Regions from separate parts of the Thioalkalivibrio sp. ALE17 genome, predicted to be linked through region 1. Evidence: predicted binding sites of a transcription regulator. Region 1 holds the regulator's gene; the other holds the start of a gene.

Evidence for each region. The regulator FNR, encoded in region 1, switches genes on or off when oxygen is low (the NO sensors DNR and NnrR bind a similar motif). The targets are predictions, from matches to a motif close to TTGATNTANATCAA.
Region 2: the regulator FNR is predicted to act here: its motif matches at 1,696-1,709, upstream of hemN (oxygen-independent coproporphyrinogen III oxidase).

Annotation. Positions count from the first base shown of each region.
Region 1 is NZ_AUDT01000001.1:303,414-306,821, forward strand. Features, by position in the region: gene H609_RS0101365 (hypothetical protein) at 1-131, opposite strand, end outside; gene H609_RS0101370 (cyclopropane-fatty-acyl-phospholipid synthase family protein) at 263-1,501, opposite strand; gene fnr (fumarate/nitrate reduction transcriptional regulator Fnr) at 1,781-2,515, shown strand; gene H609_RS0101380 (DUF2390 domain-containing protein) at 2,508-2,999, shown strand; gene H609_RS0101385 (DUF2058 domain-containing protein) at 3,097-3,408, shown strand, end outside.
Region 2 is NZ_AUDT01000001.1:64,415-67,822, reverse strand. Features, by position in the region: gene hpnE (hydroxysqualene dehydroxylase HpnE) at 1-742, opposite strand, end outside; gene hpnD (presqualene diphosphate synthase HpnD) at 747-1,607, opposite strand; gene hemN (oxygen-independent coproporphyrinogen III oxidase) at 1,787-3,175, shown strand; gene hpnC (squalene synthase HpnC) at 3,172-3,408, opposite strand, start outside.

The sequences.
Region 1 (3,408 bases):
GCGGTGGCCGCCACCTCGGTGATGCGGCTGCGGCCGGCCGCCTCGATCAGGACGTTCTCCTGCGACGGCCCGACGGCCTGCGGGTCTTCCTGACCCGGTGCCTCCCTGCGTTTACGAAAGCGACCGAACACGCGCCCCTGCTCCGGAATGGATGGTCACCGCCGGCATGGCCGCAACGTCCCCATTAGTGTAGGGAAAGTACGTTCGGTTCGCGCGCTCCGGACCCCGTTTTCGCGCCGTTCCCGGCGCATTCGGCCACCCCTCAGGCCGCGTTGCTGCGCCGTGCCTGGGCCTCGCCGGGCGGGATCGAGACCACCTCGGAAGCGTCGTCGCGGTAGAGGTAGTCGCGCGTCAGCGGCACCGCGTCCTGCTGCTTGGCCATCTGCACGTGGAAGACCACCTGTCCCCACCAGCGGAAGGTCCCCTCGCAACTGGCCAGATAGAACTCCCACATGCGGCAGAAGCGCTCGTCAAAGCGCGTCACGGCCTCGGCCCGGACCTTCTGGAAGCGGCGGTACCACTCAGCCAGTGTCTCGGCATAGTGCAGCCGCCAGAACTCGATGTCCGTGGTGTACAGCGGGGTGGGTTCCAGCGCACTCATCACCTCGGACAGCGCCGGGGTGTACCCGCCCGGAAAGATGTACTTGCTGAGCCACGGGTTGGAGGTGCCCGGCGGCTCCTGCCGCCCGATGGTATGCAGCACGGCGATGCCGTCGGGCGTCAGGAGGTCGTGTACCCGCTGGAAGAACGTACCGTAGTTGGGTGTGCCGACATGCTCGAACATGCCGACGCTGACAATCCGGTCGTACTGGTCCTCGTGCTCGCGGTAGTCCTGGTAGAGAAACCGCACCCGATCCTCCAGCCCGCGTCGCCCGGCCTCCTCCCGGGCCACCCGCAGCTGCTCCCGGGACAGCGTCACGCCGTCGACCTGCACGTCCGCGTGCTCGGCCAGATGGAAGGCCAGGCCGCCCCAGCCGCAACCGATATCAAGGACTCGCATGCCGGGTTCCAGGCGCAGCTTCCTGCGCAGCATCGCGCACTTGGCCTGCTGCGCTTCCTCCAGCGTCATATCGGGCCGCTCGAAGTAGGCACAACTGTAGAACATGCCCTCGTCCAGGAACTGGCGATAAAGCCACTCGTCTACATCATAATGATGGGCGATGTTCTGATAGCAGCGCGCCACCTTGTTGCCCTGCTCGATCAGCGCCCGGAGCATACGCACCGCCGGATTGACACGCTGCTGGAACATCGGCGCGAAGTTGCGCATAGCCACATCCAGGAACACCTGCAGGCCCTCGGGGCCAGGCGACCACATGCCGTTCATGTAGGTCTCGCCCAGCTGGAATCCCGGATCGCGACCGATCTTGCGCAGCGCCGCCCGGTCATGCAGCTGCATCGTGATCTCCGGCGTACCGCTACCGAAACGCTGCTCGCGGCCATCCGGGTGCCGCAGCACAAAGGTCCCGTAGCGCATGTATTGCTCGAGTAACCGCTCGATCATCTTGACTCCTGTCCTTGTCTCGGCGGCCCGTGCGCAACGCGTGGGTTCCAGGCCGTTGCCGCGCCACCCAATGTAAACTGAGTCTAAATATTGTTATCTCGCGTTGTCCATGCCTGATGCCGCGCGCGGTGAAGTGGGCGGCCGGCGCCGCTTCGAGACCCGTAATAACCCCGACCCGAATCACCTGCATTCCACAGGGACAGTAGCGCATTCCCGAGCGTGATGGCAGACCCCGAAAATCCCTTTCCCCAATTCCGAAAAAACGGCTACCCTGCACTCATGACGCTACGACCCACCCAAGCCTGTCAGCACTGCACCCTGCGCCAGCTCTGCCTGCCGGTCGGCCTGCCGCAGGACGAGCTCTGGCAGCTCGACGAGATCGTCCAGCAGCGCCGGCCGATCGCCAAGGGCGCGGCCCTGTTCACCATGGGGACCAAGTTCGACGCGCTGTATGCGGTCCGCACGGGGGCGCTGAAGACGGTGCTGATCTCCGATGACGGCACTGAACAGATCACGGGCTTTGCCCTGGCCGGCGACCTCCTGGGACTGGACGCGATCCATTCGGGCAAGCACCCGGTGAGTGCCGTGGCCCTGGAATCCACCAGCGTCTGTGCCGTGCCCTACGGGCATGTCGACGACCTCGCCGGGCGCCTGCCCACGTTCCGCCAGCACATGATGAGCGTGATGAGCCAGGAGCTCGCGCAGGACGAAAGCCTGCATGCGCTGCTTGCCCAGCGCACGGCCGAGCAGCGCCTGGCGACATTCCTCGTGGGGCTGTCGGAACGCCAGCGCACTCGCGGCCTGTCCCCCGAGCGGTTCTACCTGCCGATGTCGCGCGCCGACATCGCCAACCACCTGGGCCTGACCCAGGAGACCATCAGCCGACTGTTCACCCAGCTGCGCAACCAGGGCGTAATCAGCCTGCACACCCGCGACCTCGAGATCCTGGAGCCCGAGAGTCTGCGGAACACCGCCGGGGTTACGTTCACCTCCTCCGCCGCGAGCAGTGCCTGAATCCGGAGGCACCCCGGAGGAGCCGTCGACGGACTTCGAGGCCTTCTGGCGCTTCGCCGGAACCCTCTGGGCCGACCCCGATGCACGCGCGCGCCTGCTGCGCTGGCAGGAGCACTTCGGGGTGGATGTGATGCTGGCGCTGTTCGCCCTGTGGTACCCCCGACCGCTGACGACCTCTCAGTGGCAACGGCTCGCGCAAACCGCCCGCCGCTGGCAGACCTCAGCCACCGGACGCATCCGCGCCCTGCGCCGCCAGTTGCACACCCCCGAGCGCGACACGCTCTACCGCGCGGTACTCGCGCTCGAACTCCAGAGCGAGCGCCTGGCGGGCCTGCAACTGCTCGCGCAGGCCCGCCAGCTCTCGACGCCGGATAGCCGGTCCCACGCCGTGAACCACCGGCGCCGACTGCACACGCTGTTCCCCGCATTGCCGGAGGCCGAGATCCGCGACGCGCCACACACTCCGGATGGGTGTTCTCAATAGCGTGTCCACGCAGGGACGTACGTAGCGGCATGCCGGCTGCATGCGCTGGCGGTTCCGGCTATCCTCCCCGGCATACAGACCCTACACGGCAGGATTCATGTCCGACGATCTGCGCACCCAGCTCCTGAAGACGGGGCTGGTGGACGAAAAACAGGTTCGCAAGGCCAAGGCGCAAAAGCATCAGGCGCAAAAGGGCAACGCGAAAAAGAAGAAGGACCGCAAGACCGGCCCCGAGCCCGGCGTGGCCGAGGCGCGCAAGGCCGAGCAGGCCGAACGCTCGCGGCAGAAGAACCGCGAACAGCAGGAGCGTGCCGAACGCCGCGCCCGCCACGCGCAGATCCGCGAACTGGTCAGCACCCACTTGGCGCCGATCCCCGCGGGCGATGCCGCGCTGGACTATCACTTTCAG
Region 2 (3,408 bases), 240 kb from region 1:
CGCGCTGGATCATCGTGATGCGGCGGCCAAGGTCCACGCGCGCACCCCGGGCCCGAAGCTCGCGGATGGCGGCGTCGGGGAACACCTCGCCCAGGGGCCGCGCAGGGATCAGCAGGCGGGCGGCCTCCGGCCCGTGATTCAGGGCCCGTCGCAGCACGTTCTGGAAGATCCGCGCGGAGGCCAGGCGGGTCGGAGTGTTCATCACCGCCAGGCACAGGGGGTCCCACAGCCGCTCGATCAGGGCTTCCGGCTGGTGGCGGCGCCGCAGCCAGTCGAGTACCGGCAGGTCGTGTCGCAGGGGACGGTGCAGCAGGGCCGCCGCGCCGATCAGGGCGCGCAGCCGGATGCCGGTGGCGTGGCCGGGAAGGGAACGATAGAGGGCCGTGGCCAGGGCCGGCAGCCGGGGCGAGCGGGGCTCGAGCGCGAAGGCCGGGGATGCTGGCCGGCGGTCGGGGTCGAACATCCGCAGGCCGAACGGGACGGCGTGAAAGGCCGAGTCGGGGTTGATACCGACCGCGCGGATCTGTTCCAGGGTCTGCTGGCAGGCCCCCACGAGGATGTGCTGGCCGTTGTCCAGTGGGGTGTGGTCCAGCTCGAGGCTGCGGGCGCGCCCGCCGGGGATCCGGCCGGCCTCGATCAGGTGTACGGGCTGTCCGGCGCGCGCCAGGGCAAGGGCTGCGGTCAGGCCGGCCCAGCCCGCGCCGACCACGGCGACAGGGTTCGCGGGAGGGCTGGAGGCCATGGCGTCAGGCCGCGCGGCGGCGATGCTCGCGTTTCAGGCGCCGGGCGGTGCGCCAGGCGATCCACAGCTTGCGGATCGGGGTCAGGCGTACGCGGTGTTCCAGAACACGGAAGCCGTCGTCCTCGATCTCGTCCAGCAGGGTGCGGTAGATCGCCGCCATGATCAGGCCCGGGCGCTGGGGATAGCGGTCGGCAGCGGGGAGGTGTTCCTCGGCACTGTCGTAGTAGCGCCGCGCCCGTTCGGCCTGTTCCGCGAACAGGGCGCGATGACGGTCATCGGTGATGTTGACCTGGAACTCCTCGGGTTTGACCCCGTGCTTGCGCAGCTCGTCGAGCGGGATATAGACGCGGCCGCGCATGGCGTCCTCGTGGACGTCGCGCAGGATGTTGGTGAGCTGCAGGGCCATGCCGAGGTCGTGGGCGTACTTCAGGGTACGCCGGTCGCTGTAGCCGAAGATGTGGGCGGAGAGGATGCCGACCACGCTGGCGGCGCGATAGCAGTACAGCGACAGGGTGGTGAAATCCGGGTAGCTGTCGTAGTCGAGATCCATCTGCATGCCGTCGATGATCTCGTCGAAATATTCGCGGCCCAGGTCGAAGGCGGCGATGTGGGGCTGCAGTGCCTGGGAGATGGGATGACGGGGTTCGCCCGCGAACAGGCGTTCGATCTCCTGGCGCCACCAGTCCAGCTTGGTCCGGGCGACGCTCTCCTCGCGGACCTCGTCGACGATGTCGTCCACTTCCCGGCAGAAGGCGTACAGCGCTGTGATGGCGCGGCGCCGGTCGGGCTCCAGAAAGCGAAAGGCGTAGTAGAAGCTGGAGCCGCTCTGTGCGGCCTTCTCCTCGCAATACTCGTCGGGGGACATGCGCTCTCGCGTGGCGGGTGTCGAACAGGGACGGGAAGGCTAGCACAGGCAGTGCGCGAGGCGGGAGATTGCCCCCGAAGGCGGATTGTTGACCTGTATCAAGCCCGCTACCGGGTCGTGGTCGTAGCCTGTGATGATCCGATGCCTAAAATGGGCGGTACACGCTCGAGGGGGACCCGATGGAGCAGCGCCTGGTATTTGATCCGGAGATCCTGCGTCGCTATGACGTGAGCGGACCTCGCTACACGTCGTATCCCACGGCACCCCAGTTCCACGAGGGTTTCAACGACCGCGCGTATGCCGAGGCGGCGCAGGCCACCAATGGGGCGAACCCGGCGCGTCCGCTGTCGCTTTACGTGCATGTCCCGTTCTGCGACACGGTCTGTTTCTATTGCGCCTGCAACAAGGTCATTACCGGCAACTACCAGCGGGCGCAGCGCTATCTCGCGTATCTGGAACGCGAGGCCGCGCTGCAGGGCGAGCTGTTTGACGCGGAGCGCACGGTGGGGCAGTTGCACTTCGGCGGGGGAACGCCGACCTATCTCGGGGACGAGGACCTGCGATCGGTGATGGCGTTGCTCGGGCGCCACTTCCGCCTCGACGGCAGTGCCGCGCGCGAATTCTCCATCGAGATCGACCCGCGCGCGGTGCGACCCGGGACGATACCGCTGCTGGGCGAACTGGGGTTCAACCGCATCAGCCTCGGGGTGCAGGACTTCGATCCGGATGTGCAGCGGGCGGTCAACCGCATCCAGCCCTTCGAGGTCACCGCGCGCGCCGTCGAGCAGGCCCGGGCCCATGGGTTCGAGTCCACCAACTTCGACCTGATCTACGGGCTTCCGCTGCAGACGGTGGAGACCTACACCCGCACCCTGGAACGTGCCCTCGAACTGCGCCCCGAACGCCTGGCGATCTACAACTACGCCCATCTGCCACAGATGTTCAAGACGCAGCGCCAGATCCGCGAGGCGGACCTGCCCGATGCGGCCGAGAAGCTCGCGATCCTGGAGACGACCATCGAGCGGCTGACCGCGGCGGGCTACGTCTACATCGGGATGGATCACTTTGCCTTGCCGGACGACGAGCTGGCCGAGGCACAGAGAGCCGGGACGCTGCAGCGCAACTTCCAGGGCTATTCCACCCGTGCGGAGTACGACCTCGTGGCGCTGGGTCCCACGGCCATCGGGAAGGTCGGCGCGACCTACAGCCAGAACCTGCGCGAGCTGGATGCCTACTACGCCCGCCTGGATGCGGGCCGCCTCCCGGTCTTTCGGGGGCTGGAACTGAGTGCCGACGACCGCCTGCGGCGGGACGTGATCAGCGAGCTGATGTGCCACTCGCGGATCGACTTTGCCGCGATCGAGGCGCGCCACGGGATCGTGTTCGGCGAGGTCTTCGCGGATGCGCTGGGGCGCCTCGAGGGTATGCAGGACGACGGCTTGGTGCGGATCGAACAGGGCCGGCTGGATGTGCTGCCGCGCGGTCGCCTGCTCCTGCGCAATGTGGCCATGGCATTCGACGCCTATCTGGCGACCGAAGGCCAGCCGCGGTACAGCAAGGTGGTTTAGCGGGCTCGGGGGCGCCGACGCGGGCGCAGGCTGTGGCTCAGGATGATCCAGGCATCGCGGGTGCGCAGGCGCGGGCGGGCGAAGACGTCCTCCTGCTGGCGCAGGCGCCAGAGGATGCGGGCGCCGCCATTGATGATGGCGCGGATTTCCAGCCCCATGCGCCCGCGCAGCATCCCGCCCAGGGGCGCGCCGGCCCGCAGCAGGCGATCGGCGCGGGCGTACTGGAACTGCAT